DNA from 4 places in the Streptomyces venetus genome. Region 4 is predicted to be linked to each of the others. Evidence: riboswitches for the same ligand, from Rfam matches in the RefSeq annotation. Region 4 holds a riboswitch; each other region holds the start of a gene.
The links. Region 4 has a riboswitch for cobalamin ahead of ABEA82_RS12135 (CbtB domain-containing protein). Riboswitches for the same ligand answer to the same signal wherever they lie in the genome.

Region 1 (4,745 bases), on a different contig from region 4:
CGCCGCCGTGACGGCCCTCGCGGTGACGCTGCTGCCGCGCCGGGTGGAGGGCGCGGCCGCCTGACACGGGTGGCCACGGCGGTCACGTGGCGCCAGTATCCTGGGTCGGCTGCGGCACCCCCACATCAACCTCCGCGGGAAAGCGGGGAGTTGCGCCTGCGGCGACGACCTTCCCACGAGCATGAGGACGAGGACGAGTGCTGCTAGCGGGCCGCTACCGGCTGGACACTGAGATCGGGCGCGGCGGAATGGGAGAAGTCTGGCGTGCGTACGACCAGATGCTCGCCAGGGCGGTGGCCGTCAAGTTACTGCTGCCGCAGGACACGGACGCGACGGCGGCCTCCCGGTTCCGTCTGGAGGCCCAGACCGCCGGGCGTCTCAACCACCCCAACCTCGTCGGTGTCCTGGACTTCGGCGAGCACGACAACCGGCTGTTCCTGGTGATGGAACTGGTCGACGGTGACAGCCTCTCCGGAGTGCTGGCCGTCTCCGGCGCGCTCACCGCCGAGCGGGTGGCGACCCTCGCCGCGCAGGCCGCCGCCGGACTCGCCGCCGCGCACGAGCAGGGCATCGTGCACCGGGACGTCAAGCCCGCCAACCTGCTGCTGGACGTCCACGGGACGCTCAAGATCGGTGACTTCGGCATCGCGCGCTTCCTCGACGATCCCGGCGCGGCACTCACGGCGACCGGCCAGATCGTCGGCACCGGCCTCTACCTGGCGCCGGAACGGGCCCTGGGCAAGCCCGCGAGCCCCGCCTCCGACATGTACTCCCTGGGCTGCGTGCTCTACCAGCTCCTCAGCGGCCGCCCGCCGTTCCAGGCGGACACCGCCGTGGCGCTCCTCCACCAGCATCTCGACAACACCCCCGTGCCGCCTCGCGAACTCGGTGTCACCGGTCTCCCGCCGGCCTTCGAGAGCTACCTGCTCGCCCTGCTCGCCAAGCGGCCCGAGGACCGGCCCACGGCCCAGCAGACCGCCGAGTGGTTCGCCGGCGGCGCCTGGCGGGGTCTGCCCGAGCCGCTGCCGGAGGCCGCGTTCCCGGCGCCGCCCTCCGAGCCGGGAACGTACGCGGCGGCCGAGAGCTCCGCCCCGGCCACGTACGCGCTGCCGACGGGGTCCCGCACCGCCCGGGAGGGGCGTTCACGTCGTGCCGCTCCGCGCAACGCGCCGGGCAACCGGCCGCGCGTGGCCGCGACGGCCGCCGCTGCGGCCCTCTTCCTGGCCGCGATGCTCGCCGGCATGATGTGGTTCGCTCCCGACGACACCGCGACGCAGGGCACGGAACCCGACGCGTCCCCGTCCGCGAGCAGCCCTGCCGCCCCCTCGTCAGCCGAGTCCGCCGACCCTCTCGGGTCCGCCCCGGCGGGCGACGGGGCGCCGACCGTCGGCACAGTGGCCGATGTCACTCCCTCCACCACGGCGCCCGCTCCCCCGACCTCCGCGGCCCCGGAACCGAGCTCCACGGCCCCGACGGAGGAGACGAGCGACACCAAGCCGGAGAAGGCGGACAAGCCCCAGGAGGCGAAGCCCGAGCCGTCCCAGGAGGGCGCGGGGGACGATGACGACGAGGGCGACGACTGAGGAGTTCTGCGCCGGTGTGCCGGGGGGCGCCCCTTGCGCGCCCCCTCGGGTGGCTTGTCATCGCCCTCGTCCCGGCACTACTGTCACCACGCCTTGGTGAACGGGAAATCCGGTGTGATGCCGGTGCGGCCCTCGCCACTGTGATCGGGAAGTCCGGCTCCGGCCCTCGCGGGCGGCCACTGGGTCCTCAGGGACCCGGGAAGGCGGAGTACGGGCGGTGGGACCCGTGAGCCAGGAGACCGGCCAAGGCGCGTCAACCATCCACGAGGTGCTGGAGAGGGTCTGCTGAGCCATGCACATAGCCGAGGGTTTCCTTCCTCCGGCGCACGCGGTCGCCTGGGGCGTCGCGTCGGCGCCGTTCGTCATCCACGGGGCCCGGTCACTCACCCGTGAGGTGCGCGAGCATCCCGAGAGCACTCTGCTCCTCGGTGCCTCCGGCGCCTTCACCTTCGTCCTGTCCGCCCTGAAGCTGCCCTCCGTCACCGGCAGTTGTTCCCACCCCACCGGCACGGGCCTGGGAGCCATCCTGTTCCGGCCGCCCATCATGGCGGTGCTGGGCACCATCACCCTGCTCTTCCAGGCCCTGCTGCTCGCGCACGGTGGTCTCACCACGCTCGGCGCCAACGTCTTCTCCATGGCGATCGTCGGGCCCTGGGCCGGATACGCGGTGTACAAGCTGCTGCGGCGGTTCGACGTGCCGCTGATGGTCACCGTGTTCTTCGCCGCGTTCGTCGCCGACCTGTCCACCTACTGCGTCACCAGCGTGCAGCTGGCGCTGGCCTTCCCCGACCCGGGCAGCGGGTTCCTGGGGGCGCTCGGCAAGTTCGGCTCCATCTTCGCGGTCACGCAGATTCCGCTCGCGGTGAGCGAGGGTCTGCTGACGGTGCTCGTGATGCGGCTGCTGGTGCAGTCCAGCAAGGGCGAACTGACCCGGCTGGGTGTGCTCCTCGCCGAGAAGCGGTCCCGGACCGAGGCCGGGACCGAGGCGGTGACCCGATGAGCAGGAACACGAAGATCAACGTTCTGCTGCTGGTCCTCGTGGCCGCGCTCGCCGTGCTGCCGCTCGCACTCGGCCTCGGCGACCACAAGAAGGAGCCGTTCACGGGCTCCGACGGCGAAGCCGAGACGGCGATCACCGAGATCAAGCCGGACTACAAGCCGTGGTTCTCGCCGCTGTACGAACCGCCGTCCGGTGAGATCGAGTCGGCCCTGTTCTCCCTCCAGGCGGCGCTCGGCGCCGGTGTCCTCGCCTACTACTTCGGCCTGCGCCGGGGGCGGCGGCAGGGCGAGCAGCGGGCACTGGAGCGGGTCGCGGCGAGCCAGGAGCATGACGCCGCCGAGGAGTCCACGGTCGAGAGGGCCTGAGTCGCGTGCTGCCGATCGACGCTGCGGCGCACAGCAGTCGCTGGCGCCGCCGTCATCCCGTGGACAAGGCCGTGCTCGGGCTGGGGCTGACCGTGCTGGCCGTCTCGCTGCCGCCCTGGCCGGGCGCGGCCCTGGTGCTCGTGACGGCCCTGGTGGTGCTGCTGGGTCCGGCCGGTGTGCCCTGGCAACGGCTGTGGCGGGCCTATCGGGTGCCGTTGGGGTTCTGTGTGACGGGCGCGGTCACGCTGCTGGTCCAGGTCGGCGGCCCGGGGGGTTTCGTCTCCCTCGCCCACGACGGGCCGGTCCGGGCCGGTGAGTTGCTGCTACGCACCTCCGCGGCCTCCCTGGGCGTGCTGCTGTTCGCCTTCACGACGCCCATGTCGGACCTGCTGCCGCGGCTGGTCCGGGCCGGGATCCCGGCGCCCGTCGTGGACGTGGCGCTGGTGACGTACCGCATGAGCTTCCTGCTGCTGGACTCCGTGCGCCGGGTCCGCGACGCGCAGGCCGCCCGGCTCGGGCACACCTCGCGGGCCGCCGCCTGGCGTTCGCTGGGCGGGCTCGGCGCCACCGCGTTCGTCCGGGCCTTCGACCGGGCGGCCCGCCTCCAGGCCGGTCTCGCCGGGCGCGGCTACGACGGCACGCTGCGCGTCCTGCTGCCCGAAGCCCGCGTCTCCGTCCGCTTCACGGCCGCCAGTTGTGCCCTCCTCGCGGCGCTGGCAGTCCTCACCTTCGCACTGGAAAGGCCGCTGACATGAGCGAGCCCGCCCTCGTCGCCCTGCGGGGCGCGTCCTTCGCCTACGAGGACGGCCCCGCCGTGCTCAGCAGCCTCGACTTCGACATCGCCGAGGGGCGTGCGCTCGCCCTGCTCGGCCGCAACGGCAGCGGCAAGACCACGCTGATGCGGCTGCTCAGCGGCGGACTGCGCCCGGACGAGGGCCGGTTGACGGTCGAGGGGCAGCCGGTGACCTACGACCGCAAGGGCCTGACGCGGCTGCGGACGACCGTCCAGCTGGTGGTGCAGGACCCGGACGACCAGTTGTTCGCGGCCTCCGTCGAACAGGACGTGTCGTTCGGTCCGCTGAACCTCGGTCTGCCCGACGGGGAGGTGCGGGCGCGGGTGGCGGAGGCGCTCGCCGCGCTGGACATCACCGCCCTGGCCGACCGGCCCACCCATCTGCTCTCCTATGGGCAGCGCAAACGCACCGCCATCGCGGGCGCGGTCGCCATGCGGCCCCGGGTGCTGATCCTCGACGAGCCGACGGCCGGCCTCGACCCGGACGGCCAGGAACGCCTCCTCACCACACTCGACAGGCTTCGCGAGACCGGTACCACGGTGGTGATGGCCACCCATGACGTCGACCTCGCCCTGCGCTGGGCCGACGACGCGGCGCTGCTCACCCCGTCCGGCGTCCGCACCGGGCCCGCCCCCGTGGCGCTGGCCCGCACCGATCTCCTCCGGGAGGCGGGGCTTCGGCTGCCGTGGGGTGCCGCGGCCACGGATCTCCTGCGCGCCCAGGGGCTGTTGACCGAGTCGGCGCCCGGGCCGCGCACCGCGGACGAACTCGCCGCCCTCGCGACGGAACGGCTGGGTGCGGCCGGCGGCTGAGCGTCGGCGCACCCGGCCGGGTCAGCTCGCCGTCGCCTCGGCCGCACGGAGGAGGTGCTCAGGGGTCGGGAGAGGCCCATGTGACAGCAGAGGCGTTACCGACGGCCCCAGGAGTTCTCGGGGCCGCCAGAGTGGTGTGCGGCTGAACTGGTCGGCAGCGCATGGGAGTTCCCGGGCGCGTGACGCAGAGG
Region 2 (4,745 bases), on a different contig from region 4:
CGGAGCGGTGAGGTCCACGCGCTGGAGGACCGCTGCGCCCATCGGCAGGTGCCGCTGAGCATGGGAGTCGTGGAGGGCGAGACACTCCGCTGCCGCTACCACGCCTGGGCCTACCGCGGCGACGGCCGCGTCTCACAGATCCCGTACCTGGCCAAGGGCGACCGCCGGCCGCCCCGCGGTGTGCGCGGCTACCCCGTCCGCGAGGCGTACGGCCTGGTGTTCGTCTTCCCGGGCGACCCGCAGCGGGCCGCGGCCACGCCGCTGCCCGAGCTGCCGGCCTTCGGCTCACCGCGGTACCGGACCATGACGTACTCCAAGACCGTGCGCTGCCACTACTCGTTCATGCACGAGAACCTCCTCGACATGAACCACCAGTTCCTGCACCGGGGCGTGGTCGGCAGACTCCACCCCGAACTGCTGGGCTACCGGAGCGACGAGCGCTCGGTGGAGGCCGGCTACCTGTTCACCCACACCGGGGGAAGACGCAGCCGCAGCGCCGGCCTGCTGGCCTCCGAGGGGGTCGGGGGCGGCACCGCCGATGTCATGACGATCCGCACCGAGTACCCGTACCAGACCCTCGAACTGGTGCCGGAGAACGCCGACCGCCCGGCCTTCCGCCTCTGGGCGGCCTACGTCCCCGAGGACGCCGAGCAGCGCAGGTGTCACGCCTACGGCCTGCTCATGATCGAGAAACCCCGGATCCCCGGCCTCCTCCACCTGGCCTGGCCGTTCGTCCGGCGCTTCACCGAGCGCGTGTTCGCCGAGGACCGCATGGCGGTGGAAGCGGAGCAACGGGCCTGGGACGAGCAGGGGGAGGACCGCAACCACGAGGTGTTCCCGCTGATCCTCGACGTCCGCGAGGTGCTGCGCGCGAACGGCGTCCCCATCGAGGCCCGGCCCGCGGGGTGCGGCGGCGCCTCGCTGTGCGGGGGCGCGCGGCTCTCCGCCGGTGCCCAGGGTCAGGAGTGACCTGACGCCGTGGCCGTGGCGTCCGGCTCAGCGGCTTCCGGTGTGTCCGGGGTGTCCGGCGCGTTGTCGTCCAGGCCACCGCGGAGAGCGGCGATCGCGAAGGCCGTCATGGACGCCAGGCCGAGCAGCGCGAGCGGCCCCCAGATCGCCGGGATCGACCAGAGCGGCCAGTCGTTGGCGGACTGCGCCCACAGCGTCAGGACGGCCGCGCCGGCCATGCCGACGCCGTGCCCCCGTACCACCGAGGCCGCCTTCGCATGACGTCGGTCGCCCCGCGCGAACAGGGGCCACCCCCCGCCGACGACGGCGGGCAGCCCGAACGAGAAGCAGATCAGGGCGCCGCCGAGACGGTCCTCGGGCCACCCGACCGGTGAATCGGACGTCCGCTGCCGCCGATCGCCGTCGTCCCGCACCTCGACGACATCCCCGTGCCAGATCAGGCCCACGACCTTGTCGCCCGGCTCCAGCTCCGACACCACCGGATCGGCGTGCGGGAACGTCACCTCCCAGGGCTTGCCGGAGGGCAGCACCAACTCCGCCTCGGGTGAGGCGTTCCGCTCCCCGCGGTGCGTGTCGGCCCTGCGGACGGTGAACTCCTGCTCCCACCGGCACCCCGACGCCTTCAGCTGGACCGAGGCGCACGCCGGCGCGGCACGGAACTCCCGCTCCCGGTCCAGCGCTCCGCGCACCTCCAGGGCACTGGCCACCCCGAAGACGAGAGCCAGAACCCCCATCAGCAGCCACGCCACGCTCCCCGCCGTACGCCGCTTCCCCGCCCCCACCGAGCCTCCCCGTTCCTCACACAACCCCCTCGAACCGTACCCGAACCCGCCGGCGGGGCCCTGCCCGTGACCGCCGGGCGAAGCCGTAAAGCCGGTCGGCAACTGCCGTCCTGCCCCGGCCCCATGGCAAGATGACCGGCGAACAAGGCGACGGCGGAACGAGGAAGCCGGTGTGAATCCGGCGCGGTCCCGCCACTGTGATCGGTGAGCCGTTCCCGACAGGCCACTGCCCGCGAGGGTGGGAAGGCCGGGACCGGCGTCGACCCGAGAGCCAGGAGACTCACGCGGTCGCCTCCTCGACGAACCACCGGGGCGGATCTCCCCGGGAGAGAGGGAAGGTGCGGCATGTCCGCAACGCCGGCCGGAGGGCTTCCGTGCCGCATCGTCGTGTGCCGGGACTGCTGCTGCGGCAGCGGCAAGGTGACCGGTGTCGACCACACCGCCCAGACCGAGCGGCTGCGCGCTGCCGCGCCGGTCCGGATCTCCGACTGCCTCGACGTCTGCGACCAGGCCAACGTCATCGTCGTCCAGCCCTCCGCCGCGGGCCGGGCGGCCGGCGGGCGGCCGGTGTGGCTCGGGCTGGTCAACGACCCCGCCGCGACCGAGGACATCGTCTACTGGGTCCGGGAGGGCGGTCCCGGTGTCGCCCCCCGGCCCGAGATCCTCGACCTGTACGCCTTCAGCCCGCTCGCGAAACGGCGCCCGGGCCGCTCATGAGGACCACCGGCAGCTTCAGGACTCCTTTCCGTGCATCAGGGCGGGGTCGACCGTGCTGGGGCGTTCCGACCAGAACGCGGGGGCCGTCAGTCGCCACACGACCATCAGGACCACGCCCGTGAGGGCGATGCCGATGCCGATGACGAGCGGTGGGCCGATCCCGAACCACGAGACGCCGCTGTAGGAGTTGGCGGGGTCGGCCATGTCCGACACGGACTCCACCAGCAGCCATGCCAGCAGCCCGGCACCGACCAGCGGGCCGAGGCCGATCAGCAGGAAGTCGCGGACGCTGCGGGTCAGTTCGCGGCGGTAGTAGACCGCGCACGCCAGACCCGTGAGCGCGTAGTAGAACGCGATCAGCAGGGACAGGGCGGTCAGGGAGTCGAAGAGCGCGTTCTCGCTGATGTGGAAGAGGACGAGGTACCAGACGATGGCGATGCCCGCGACCCACCAGGTGCTCACGTCGGGGGTGCGGTACCGCGGGTGGATGCGGCCGAAGTGCGCGGGCAGGGCGTGCCGGCGTGCCATGGACAGCCCGGTGCGCGAGGCCGGGATGATCGTCGTCTGCGTGGAGGCGAGCGCGGACGTCGACACCGCCAGCAGCACCACCCAGTCCCAGCCGCCCATCGCCTCCTCGGCGAGCAGCGCGAAGATGAACTCCTCCTCCGCCGCGTTCTCGGCGAGGTAGGCCGTCCCGGCGTAGGCCACGACCGCGAAGGCGACCGCGACGTAGGTCACCAGCAGCAGCACCGTCGACCACACGGCCGCCTTGCCGGGCGCGATCGCCGAGTCCTCGACCTCCTCGGTGAGGTTGACCGCCGACTCCCAGCCCCAGTAGATGAACACGCCCAGCAGCAGGGACGAGGTGAGCGGCGCCCCGCCGGCTCCGAACGGGTTCAGCCAGCTGATCTTCGGCTCGACGGAGTCCAGGGTGCCGGTGTCGGCGTAGACGCGGTACAGGGCCACCACGGCGAAGGCGAGCAGGCAGGCGACCTGCGCCAGGATGAGGACGTTCTGCACCTTGGCCGACACGTCGATGCCGATGACGCAGACGGCCGTCATCACCAGGATGAGCAGCACGGTGAGCACCTGGCGCACGACGTCGTTGTCGGCCCAGCTGTCCAGGCCGACGGCGAGCAGGAAGAAGGTCACGGCGACGTCCGCGAGCGACCCGACCACCAGCACACCCGTCATCGTGATGGCCCAGCCGCCGAGCCATCCCGCCCACGGTCCCATGGCCCGGGTGACCCACGAGAAGGTCGTGCCGCAGTCCTGGTCCACCTTGTTGAGGTAGTAGAACGCGGACGCGATCAGCAGCATGGGCACGAACGACGCGACCATCACCCCGGGGGCGTAGATGCCGACCAGCGCCACGACCGGGCCGATGACCGCTGCCACGGAGTAGGCCGGGGAGGTCGCGTTGAGCCCGATGACCAGCGCGTCGAGGAACCCGATCGCGTCGGGCTTCAGACTCGCGGACGGTGGCGGCCCCGCGCCCGTGATCTCGTCGGCCATGCGCTTCACTCCCGTTGTGCGTGGACGGCTCCATACAACAGGCAGGGGTGAGGCATTTTTGCCATTGATGGCGCTTTCGTGGTTTATGTCGGGCTCCGGTCGGCATCAGGAATCGCTTCCGCGTACGAGGTGCCCGGTACGGTTGAGGGATGCTGCCCGAGGTCACCGCCACCCGCTACATCGCGCCCCTGCGTTCCGGCGGCTCCGTCCCCGGCATCGTGGAGGCCGACGACCTGGGTACCTACGTCGTGAAGTTCACCGGCTCCGCACAGGGCCGCAAGGCACTGGTCGCCGAGGTCGTCGTGGGTGAACTGGCCCGGGCTCTCGGGCTGCGGTTCCCCGAGCTGGTCCTGGTGCGCTTCGACCCGGGAATCGCCGACAACGAGCCGCACCAGGAGGTGCGGGAGCTGCACGCGGCCAGCGCGGGTGTGAACCTCGGCATGGACTACCTGCCGGGCGCCCGGGACCTCACGCCCGAGGTCGCGCGGGTCTTCCCCGTCGATCCCCTGGAGGCGGGGCGGATCGTCTGGCTCGACGCGCTGACCGTGAACGTCGACCGCACCGTCCACAGCTCCAACCTGATGGTCTGGCCCACCCTGGGCGTCGCACCCCCGCGCCTGTGGCTCATCGACCACGGCGCCGCCCTCGTCTTCCACCACCGTTGGGACGGCTCCGACCCCGCCAAGGCCTACGACTTCCGGCACCACGCCCTCGGCCACTACGGCCCCGACGTCCGGGCGGCCGACGCCGAGCTCGCGCCCA
Region 3 (4,745 bases), on a different contig from region 4:
GTATCCGCGCACCCCGGGCGAGGAACAGTTCGCGCTCGCCGCCGAACTCCTCGCCCTGCTCGGCGACCGCACCCGGCTCGCCCTGCTGCACGCCCTGACCAGGGCAGAGGCCGATGTCACAACGCTCACGGAGGCGTGCGGGGCGGCGCGGCCGGCCGTCAGCCAGCACCTGGCCCGCCTGCGCCTCGCGGGTCTGGTGAACACACGGAAGGAGGGCCGCCGGGTGATCTGCTCACTCCGCGACGGCCATCTGCGCCGGCTCGTGGACGAGGCCCTGAACGTGGCCGACCACCGGCTCACCGACCGGCCCGTCCACGACTGAGTCAGTGCCGCGCGGCCGTCCCGAGGTACTTCTCGGCGAAGGCGGCGGCCGCCAGGGGCGAGGAGAACAGGCGGCGCAGCCGGGCGATCGAGGTGCCCGCGCGGAACGGGTCGCCCGACGCCGGCCCGTGGAACACCTCGGCCAGCCACTGCGAGAACTCCTGGTAGTCCCACACCCGCCGCAGGCACGCCTGCGCATAGCCGCCGAGGCCGCTGTCGTCACCGTCGTTCAGGTGGGCCACCAGCGCGTCGCCGAGCAGGAAGGCGTCGTGCAGGGCCAGGTTCATGCCCTTGGCGGCGATGGGCGCGACCAGATGGGCCGCGTCGCCGGCGAGGTGGAGCCGGCCGTGCACCATCGGCTCGACCACGTAGTCGTGCATGTCCAGCACGCGCTTCTCGATCAGCCGGCCCTCCGTCAGCGGCGGCACACCCGTCGCCCCGAGCCGCTCCTGGAGCTCGGCCCATACGCGGTCGTGCGGCCAGTTCTCCGGGTCGTCGCCCGGCGGGCACTGGAGGTAGTAGCGGGTCACCTCCGGGCTGCGCGGCATCTGCCCGGCGAACCCGTTCGCGTGGCAGCCGAACAGCACGCAGTCGGCGGAGGGCGGGGCCTCGGCGAGCAGGGCCAGCCAGCCGGTCCCGTAGTCGTGCCGTGCGACACGGACCCGCTCCGGCGGCAGGGAGGCCCGGGTCACCCCGCGTGCCCCGTCGCAGCCGGCCACGAAGTCGCAGTGCACGACCTGCTGTTCACCCGTCTCAGGGCAGGTGTACGACACCGAGGGGCGGTCGCTGTCGATGTCGTGCAGGCGCACGTCCCGGACCCCGAACCGGACCTGCCCGCCCCGCACGTCGGCGTACTCACGCAGCAGGTCGGTCACCAGCAACGGCTGTGGATAGACGAAATGGTGACTTCCCGTCAGCTCGCCGAAGGGGAACCGGAACCGCTCGCCCTCGAAGCGGAACTCGCACGCGGTGTGCAGCTCCGCGCGGTCCAGCAGGTTCCGGGCGAGGCCCCGCTTCTCCAGGCCGCGCACGGCCCACTCCTCGATGACGCCGGCCCGGGGCCGCTGTTCGACGAACTCCCGGGTCTCGGTCTCCAGCACCAGGCAGTCCACGGACGCGGCCCGCAGGATGTTGCCGACGGTCAGCCCGGCGGGCCCGGCGCCCACGACGACGACGGGGAAACGTTGCGGCGTGCAGGAGTTCGGAGGCGGGGCGGCGTGGGTCATGGGCTCATTATGGAGGCACGCCCCGCACGCGACCCGGGCCGGTGGGCCCCCGCCTCGGGGACCGCCGCGGTCACCCGAGTCGGGGGATCTCGATCGCCGGGCAGCGGTCCATCACCATCTCCAGGCCCGCCGCGCGGGTCCGGTCGTACGCCGCCGCGTCGACGACCCCGAGCTGGAACCACACGGCCCGGGCGCCCTTGGCGACCGCCTCGTCCGCGACCGCACCGGCCAGGTCGCTGTTCACGAACACGTCCACGACGTCCACGTCGAAGGGAATGTCCGCGAGACTCGCGTACCCCCGCTCGCCGTGCACCGTCTCCGCCTTGGGGTGCACGGGCACGACGCGCTTGCCGAACCGCTGGAGCACGGCGGCGACGCCGTACGCCGCGCGCGCCTGGTTCGAGGACAGGCCCACCACGGCCCAGGTGTCGCCCAGCTCCGTGAGGATCCTGCGGACCGTTTCCTCGTCGCCGTACACCGGCGGCCTCCTCCGACCTCGGGAATGACCTGCTCTCCGGAGAACGGCGCAGGGCGCGCGGTGATTCCCCGGCGGCCCCCGTGATAGCTTGCCGAGGCCAGTCGAACCCATGTACGTGGGTCAGGGAATCCGGTGCGAATCCGGAACTGACGCGCAGCGGTGAGGGGGACGGGCGGGGCCTCGGCCACTGGACGGCGTGCGAGTCGTCCGGGAAGGCGTCCCGCACCGGGTGAACCCGAGTCCGAAGACCTGCTGGCGGCCCCCGCGGCCGCACGCGGCGGGGGAGCACCGTACGACCGGGCTCCGCGATCGGGCCCTCGACGACTGAGGACTGGTGTCCGTGCCCCTCGCCCGACCCGCCCGCGCCGCCGTCCTGCTCACGGCCGGCTCCCTCCTCCTGGCCGGCTGCGGCGACGCGCAGCCGAACACCGTGAAGGCCGCCGTCACCCTCGACAACTGCGGCCACGAGGTCCGCGTCCCGGCCGCGCCCGAGCACGCCGTCTCCCTCAACCAGGGCACCACCGAGATCATGCTCTCCCTCGGCCTCGCCGACCGCATGGCGGGCACGGCCACCTGGACCGACCCGGTGATGAAGGGCCTGGCGAAGGCGAACGCGAAGGTGCCGCGCATCGCCGACGACAACCCGTCGTTCGAACGGGTGCTGGACGCCGACCCCGACTTCGTCGCCGCGTCCTTCGTCTCCACCCTCGGCAAGGGCGGCGTCGCCACCCGTGAGCAGTTCGAGAAGCTCGGCGTGCCCACCTACGTCTCCCCGTCCGACTGCGCCGAAAAGGACAACTCGGCCGGTGGCGACGGCACGCGCGCCGGGGCGCTCGGCATCGACACGATCTACGGCGAGGTACGGGACCTCGCGACCGTCTTCGGGGTGAGGAAGCGCGGCGACGACCTCGTGGCCTCCCTCCAGCGGCGGATGGCGAAGGCCACGAAGGGCATCGACGCCTCCGACGTCACCCTCCTGTACTGGTTCGCCAACTCCGAGTCGCCCTACATGGCGGGCTGCTGCGGAGCGCCCGGCATCATCACCCGTGCCCTCGGCGCGAAGAACGTCTTCGACGACACGCACGAGGAGTGGCCGCAGATCAACTGGGAGACGGTCGCCGACCGCGATCCGGACGTCCTCGTCATCGGAGACCTCACCCGCGAGTCGCAGACCGCGGAGTCGGCCGCGAAGAAGATCGCCTTCCTGGAGTCCAACCCCGTCACCAGGAACATGGACGCGGTCCGGCACAAGCGGTATGTGCTGCTGAGCGGGCAGGCCATGAATCCGACCATCCGCACGGTCGAGGGCGTGGAGCAGGTCGCCGCCGGACTGCGCGAGTTCGGGCTCGCGAAGTGACCGTTCGCGCACTGGCGCTCGGCGCCGGCGGGGTCTTCCTGCTGGTCGTCTCCCTGGCCCTGGCGATCACCGTCGGCCCGGCCGACATCCGGGTCACCGACGTGTGGTCCGTCGCCGCGGCCCACCTGGGGCTCGGCAGCTCCGACCTGACGCCGATCCGGGACGGCATCGTCTGGCAGCTGCGCCTGCCGCGCACCTTGCTCGCGGCCGTGTGCGGCGCGGGGCTGGCCGTGTGCGGGGCGGTGATGCAGTCGCTGCTGCGCAACCCGCTGGCCGATCCGTTCGTCCTCGGCGTCTCCTCGGGCGCCTCCACCGGCGCGGTCCTGGTCGTCGTCCTGGGCGTGGGCGGCGGTGCCCTCTCGCTGTCCGCCGGCGCGTTCCTCGGCGCCCTGGTCTCCTTCGCGCTGGTGCTGCTGCTCAGTCACACCCTGGGCGGCACCACCGACCGGGTCGTCCTGGCGGGTGTCGCCGCCATGCAGCTCTTCTCCGCGCTCACCTCCTTCGTCGTGCTGACCTCCGCCGACGCCGAGACGACCCGTGGCGTGCTCTTCTGGCTGCTCGGCTCGCTCAGCGGCGCGGGCTGGACCGACGTGTGGCTGTGCCTGGCCGTCCTGGCGGTGGCGCTGGGGGTGTGCCTGTCGTACGCCCGTACCCTCGACGCCTTCGCCTTCGGGCAGGACGCGGCGGCCGCCCTCGGGGTGTCGGTGGCCCGCACCCGGCTGGTGCTGCTGTGCGTCACGGCCCTGCTCACGGCCGCGCTGGTCAGCTCGGCCGGGGCGATCGGCTTCGTCGGACTGGTCCTGCCGCACGCCGCCCGGGCCCTGGCCGGTCCCGGCCACGCGCGGCTGCTGCCGGTCACGGCCCTCGCCGGTGCGGTGTTCCTGGTGTGGGTGGACACCCTGGCCCGAACAGCCCTGGATCCGCAGGAGGTGCCGGTGGGAGTCGTGACGTCACTGATCGGGGTGCCGGCGTTCGTGGCGGTGCTGTACCGGACACGGAGGGTGCGGTGAGCCGGGTGCGGACGCGTGCGGGGGAGCCGGTGGAGGGCGCCGGGCTCCGGGCCGACCGGATCAGCCGTCGCGCCGACGGGCGCCTCATCCTCGACGGCGTCGTCCTCGCGCCGGAGACCGGCTCCACCGTCGGTGTCCTCGGCCCGAACGGCTCCGGCAAGTCCACGCTGCTCAGGCTGCTGGCCGGGCTGCTCACGCCGACCGCCGGGGTCGTCACCCTCGACGGCACCCCGCTGGGCGACCTGCCCCGCCGTACCGTCGCCCGCCGCCTCGCGGTGGTCGAGCAACAGGCCGACACACAGGTCGAGTTGACGGTCGTCGACGTGGTCCGGCTGGGCCGGGTGCCGCACCGT
Region 4 (4,745 bases):
CGTGACCCCGGCGGGCGGAACGGGCTTCGACGCCAGCACCCTGCGCAAGCTGCGGGCGGTACCGGGCACGGTCGTCTCGCCCTCGTCCTCCACGGCCGTCCACGTCCTGGAGGACGGCGTGGCCCTGGTGCGCTCCGAGGCCCGTGCCGCGGCCCCCGGCCCGCTGGCGGCCACCGCGCGCCTGCCGCTGTCCGCCGGGGAGGTGGGCGGCCTCGACGACGACTCGATCATCGTCAACGAGGAGTGGCAGCGGCACCGGGTGGGCGAGCGGGTCCGGGTATGGCTGGGCGACGGGACGCCGCGCACCCTGCGGATCGCCGCGGTGATGACCACCGGCACGGGCGGCAACGGCGTCTACCTCACCCCGCGCAACGCCCCCGGCGCCACGGTCGACCGGGTGGACGTGGCCCTGGCCGCCGGGGCGGAGCCGGGAGCCGTGGCCACCGCCCTGCGCACGGCGCTCGGCGCCGGGAACGGGCAGGTCCTCACCCGGGACCAGTGGATCCGGGACAGCCACCCCGGCACCAACCGCACCACCCGCCTCGGCCTCCTGCTGGTCCTCGGCATCGCCCTGCTCTACACGGGCATCTCGGTGTCCAACACCATGGTCATGGCGACGTCCGACCGGGTCCGCGACCTGGCGGCGCTGCGGCTGGCCGGTGCCACCCGGTGGCAGGTGCTGCGGCTGACCGGCGCGGAGGCCCTGGCGGTGGTGGCGGCCGGCGCGCTCCTCGGCCTCCTGGTCGCCGCCGTGAACCTGGCCGGAATGGGGGGCGCCCTCGCCCTGCTGTCGGCCCCGGCCGCGATCACGCTGCCGTGGCAGGCCCTGGGCATGACGACGGCGGCCTGTGCCGTCCTCGCCGTGGCCTCCGCGACCGTCCCGGCCGCGCTCGCCCTGCGCCGACGCCCGGTGGAGCTGGCGGGTGTGCGGGAGTGACGTACCGCGCCCCTCGCGTGCTGATCCCGGCCACGGTCAGACGACGAGTGGTGCGGGACATGGTGGCACGGTGCGTGGCTGGTGGCCGTGGCTGCTGTACGTCATCGGCCTCGTCCTGAGGCTGGCGGGTACACCGCTGCCCCGGCCGGCGCGCCGACCGCTACCCGCAGCGTCACTGCCATGCCCGCAGCGGCTCACGGTCCTGCTGCACCGGGCCCAGCCCTGCGCGCCGTAACCACACGGCACTCCACCGCACCACGTCACCATGCACGCCTGGCTTCGGCGTGCCTTAACCGACACCGGAGTGTTCGCTGTGCCCGCATGTTCTACGTTTCCTGCTGCCGATCAGCGCTCACGATGCTGCTGTGGTCGCTGCGGCCCGGACGTGAGGCCCGCGAGGACATTGAGGAGGGGGAGGAGAAGGGGCGGGCTGATTACCTGGGCTTGACGCCTGTCGATCGTCACAGCGCCAGTGGCATTCCGGTCGGGAGCCGCCAGAGGGCTTGGCTGCACCGCGGCTGACGAACACTGGTGGGTGGAGTCCCAGGGTTCCACCGCGCAGCCCCGTGGACGAGGGCTGATCAGTCATGCTCTCCATTGGACGCGAGGCTGAAGCCCCGAACCTTCCATACCGGACCGCCGCCCTGACCGCCCCCGGTGCGCCCTGGCTGCCTCGCACGGTGTAGCGCCCCGGGGCTTCGAGGCTCTGAGCGGCGGCTTCATATGCCCAGAGGACGTTGTCAGGGCGGCTCGGTCGGCTGCCTGAGAGGCTGGCCGAGCCGTATGTTCCAGCGCCCCACACGCCCGCTGAGCTCCGTTGTGGACAGAGGCGGGACGTCGATCCGCCAGAATGCCGACTCTGGGGCGCCGAGCACTCGCACCCCCACGGCCCGCACCACCTCCGGCTCCACCACGGCGACGCTCCGGCCTGCCGACTCCGCGGCCGACTCCATCCACGCGGCGATCCGATCGCAGAAGTGCCGTACCGACTCTCCGCCGTGTGGTGCCGACTCCGGATCCGCCAGCCACTCGCCCACTGCCGCCGGCTCCTGTGTGCTCACCTCGGCCAGGGTCGCGCCACGCCAGCGCCCTACATCCAGCCCGGCCAGCTCGGGTACGACAGTCGCGTCCAGATCGAGAGCCTTCGCCGTTTCACGACAGCGCACTGCTGGAGCGACCCAGGCACGGTCCACCGGCGGAAGGCCCTCAGCCGATGCCCGTGCAAGCTTCAGGCCGGAGGCGTCCAACGGGCACCCGTCGTCGAAGCGGGCCTCCCGCAGCGCCGCGCTGATGGCTGGTGAGATCAACGTCACTCGGCTCGTCATACGTCCGCCCTGGCCTCCAACGCCGCTGCTGTCTCAGGCACTTCACAGCCCCCGTGCCTCAATGTCGTGCTTCCACGCGCCCTTGGCCGACCGCTCCCCGCGCGGTACCTTCTCGTCGATATCGACGACGGATTTCGCGGAAGCCGGTGGAATTCCGGCACGGTCGCGCCACTGTAAGCCCGGTTCGCACCCCTGGTGCGGGCCGCGCAAGTCAGACCCGCCCCGTCGTCCTGTGCACCACCGAGACGGGACGCGAGTTCCCCAGGAGGGCCTGCCATGGCGCAGTCTGTCGCTCAGCCGACCACCACACCCACCGCCGTACCCGCCAAACTGCCGATCGGCGCCATCGCGCCCTGGGCGGTCTTCTTCGGCATCCTGATGCTGGTCCTGCTCTACTTCGTCGGGGTCGAGCAGAGCGCCACCTCCGTGATGAGCGGAGAGGACGTTCACGAATGGGTGCACGACGCCCGCCACCTGCTCGGCTTCCCCTGCCACTGACGGCAGCAGGGAACGCACGAGCCCATGAACTCGGCAACTGTCCGCAAACTTCTGGTGCGCGGCATGCTCGCGGGACTCGCCGCGGGCCTGCTCGCGCTCCTCGTCTCCTACTTCCTGGGTGAGCCGAGCGTCGACGCGGCGATCGCCTATGAGGAAGCGCATGCCCACGAACACGAACACGGCGTGGAAGTCGTCAGCCGCACCGTGCAGTCCACTGCCGGCCTGTCGACCGGTGTACTCATCTATGGTGTCGCCTTCGGCGGCATCGCCGCCCTCGCGTACTGCTTCGCGCTCGGCCGTATCGGGCGCTTCGGGCCGCGTGCGAGTGCACTGCTCCTCGCGGCCTCCGGCCTTGTCGCCGTGTACGTCGTGCCGTTCCTGAAGTACCCGGCCAATCCGCCCGCGGTCGGTGATCCCGACACGATCGGCCAGCGCACCACGCTGTACTTCCTGATGATGGTGCTCGGGGTGCTGCTCACCGTCGGCGCGGTGATCCTGGGCAAGCGCCTGGCGCCACGGCTGGGCAACTGGAACGCAACGGTCGCCGCGGGCGCGTTCTTCGTCCTGGCCGTCGGGCTCGCGTACGCGTTCCTGCCGTCCTTCAACAAGGTCCCGGAGCACTTCCCGGCCGCCGTGCTGTGGGAGTTCCGGCTGGCCGCGCTCGCCGTACAGGTGACTTTGTGGACTGCCTTCGGGCTGGTCTTCGGAGCTCTCGCCGAACGGGTGATGGCTCCCTCGAGGGCCGGTGCCGGTGAACAGAGCAGTGGCACACGGAAAGCCCCCGTGCCGCAGTGAGCACGTCCTTCCGACGGCCCCGACCGGAGACTCCGGCGGGGTCGTCCACCGCGTTCGGGACACAGTCGGCGTTCGGGACACAGCCGTCACCGGTTGGATGCTCCCGGCGCGGGCCCGTGCTGTGCGGGCAGCGCGGCTCCGACCCGTGGGCCCTGGCCGCGGGGCTCCGAACAGATCGGGGCCTGGGGGACGTCGTCGCCGTACTTCGTCAGGGAGCACACGGTCTTCGCCGAGACCTTCCATGTGTCTCCCTGCCGCACGGACGTCCCCGGGCCGTCCGGTTCGACCTTCCGGTCTCCGGAGAACAGGGTGTAGTCGATACGGGCGTGCAGACCGGAGGTGAAGGTCACCGCATCGACGCGCACTCGTAGGGCGCGGGTCTTGGGGTCCTTGGCGAGTGCCTCGATCATCAGCTGGTACAAACCGCCGTTCTCAGCGACGTCCGTTTTCTCCTCGACCGAGGTCTCCGGGCTGAAGAAGCGAGCCCAGGAGTCGCGGACCTGCTCCTCTGCCTCTGCCGGATCCTCGGGGGCGGTTGCGGTCGGCGTGGGGGTAGCGGAGGTGGTGGGCGGGAGGGGGCGAGTCGAAGTTCCGGCCGGTGTCGAGAACGGGACGGGCTGGGGCCGGGGTTCGTCGTCCGTGCAGGAAATGACGGATGACGAGAGCGCGGCTGCCATGACGACGGCGCAGAGCGATCGCCGGCCTGGCCCCATGGCCTCTTCCTCCTCGAAGGTGTCTCTTGTCCCGTGTTCCCCCCCTTCCCCGCGCTCATCCTCCACACGGCATGGTGTGCGGCATCCCGGGCATCGAAGGAGTGTGAGCCCGTGGATACGGCGCGCCGCGTGGGCCGTCGCAGTGGTGGCCGCGGCGGTCGCCGTGCTCATCGCCGCCTTCTGGGGCATCCAGAGACTCTGATCCGGTGGATCGGCGGTGCTCAGCGCGCCGGATCATGACCCTGTGCTGTCGATTCATTACGATGCGTGCGTGATCAGTCTGATGGCCGCCAGCCGCGCTCAGCGCCGCCTCGCGCCGTCTGTCCTCTTCATCGGACTGATCCTGCTGGTAGCCACCCACTTGCTGGGTGCGCATGCGCCGGGCTTCCTGAGCCCCCATAGGCCGCTCACCGTGACCGCTCCCGCAGTGGAGGCCGCGGCGCCGGTGACGCTCGGGGCCGCCCATGGACACACACA

Region 1: another riboswitch for cobalamin. It lies ahead of ABEA82_RS26015 (energy-coupling factor ABC transporter permease); the one in region 4 lies ahead of ABEA82_RS12135 (CbtB domain-containing protein).
Region 2: another riboswitch for cobalamin. It lies ahead of ABEA82_RS22470 ((2Fe-2S) ferredoxin domain-containing protein); the one in region 4 lies ahead of ABEA82_RS12135 (CbtB domain-containing protein).
Region 3: another riboswitch for cobalamin. It lies ahead of ABEA82_RS35235 (ABC transporter substrate-binding protein); the one in region 4 lies ahead of ABEA82_RS12135 (CbtB domain-containing protein).

What each region holds. Positions count from the first base shown of each region.
Region 1 is NZ_BAABET010000008.1:179,168-183,912, forward strand. It holds gene ABEA82_RS26005 (MDR family MFS transporter) at 1-64, shown strand, start outside; gene ABEA82_RS26010 (serine/threonine-protein kinase) at 249-1,583, shown strand; cobalamin riboswitch at 1,661-1,845, shown strand; gene ABEA82_RS26015 (energy-coupling factor ABC transporter permease) at 1,876-2,583, shown strand; gene ABEA82_RS26020 (energy-coupling factor ABC transporter substrate-binding protein) at 2,580-2,948, shown strand; gene cbiQ (cobalt ECF transporter T component CbiQ) at 2,954-3,703, shown strand; gene ABEA82_RS26030 (energy-coupling factor ABC transporter ATP-binding protein) at 3,700-4,554, shown strand.
Region 2 is NZ_BAABET010000006.1:544,167-548,911, reverse strand. It holds gene ABEA82_RS22480 (Rieske 2Fe-2S domain-containing protein) at 1-969, shown strand, start outside; gene ABEA82_RS22475 (hypothetical protein) at 960-1,751, opposite strand; cobalamin riboswitch at 1,912-2,033, shown strand; gene ABEA82_RS22470 ((2Fe-2S) ferredoxin domain-containing protein) at 2,097-2,468, shown strand; gene ABEA82_RS22465 (APC family permease) at 2,484-3,983, opposite strand; gene ABEA82_RS22460 (HipA family kinase) at 4,133-4,745, shown strand, end outside.
Region 3 is NZ_BAABET010000014.1:72,076-76,820, forward strand. It holds gene ABEA82_RS35220 (ArsR/SmtB family transcription factor) at 1-322, shown strand, start outside; gene ABEA82_RS35225 (4-hydroxybenzoate 3-monooxygenase) at 324-1,547, opposite strand; gene ABEA82_RS35230 (CoA-binding protein) at 1,618-2,025, opposite strand; cobalamin riboswitch at 2,122-2,282, shown strand; gene ABEA82_RS35235 (ABC transporter substrate-binding protein) at 2,366-3,382, shown strand; gene ABEA82_RS35240 (FecCD family ABC transporter permease) at 3,379-4,392, shown strand; gene ABEA82_RS35245 (ABC transporter ATP-binding protein) at 4,422-4,745, shown strand, end outside.
Region 4 is NZ_BAABET010000003.1:503,294-508,038, forward strand. It holds gene ABEA82_RS12125 (FtsX-like permease family protein) at 1-937, shown strand, start outside; gene ABEA82_RS12130 (histidine phosphatase family protein) at 1,678-2,262, opposite strand; cobalamin riboswitch at 2,374-2,503, shown strand; gene ABEA82_RS12135 (CbtB domain-containing protein) at 2,539-2,760, shown strand; gene ABEA82_RS12140 (CbtA family protein) at 2,785-3,555, shown strand; gene ABEA82_RS38835 (MTB12 C-terminal domain-containing protein) at 3,642-4,268, opposite strand.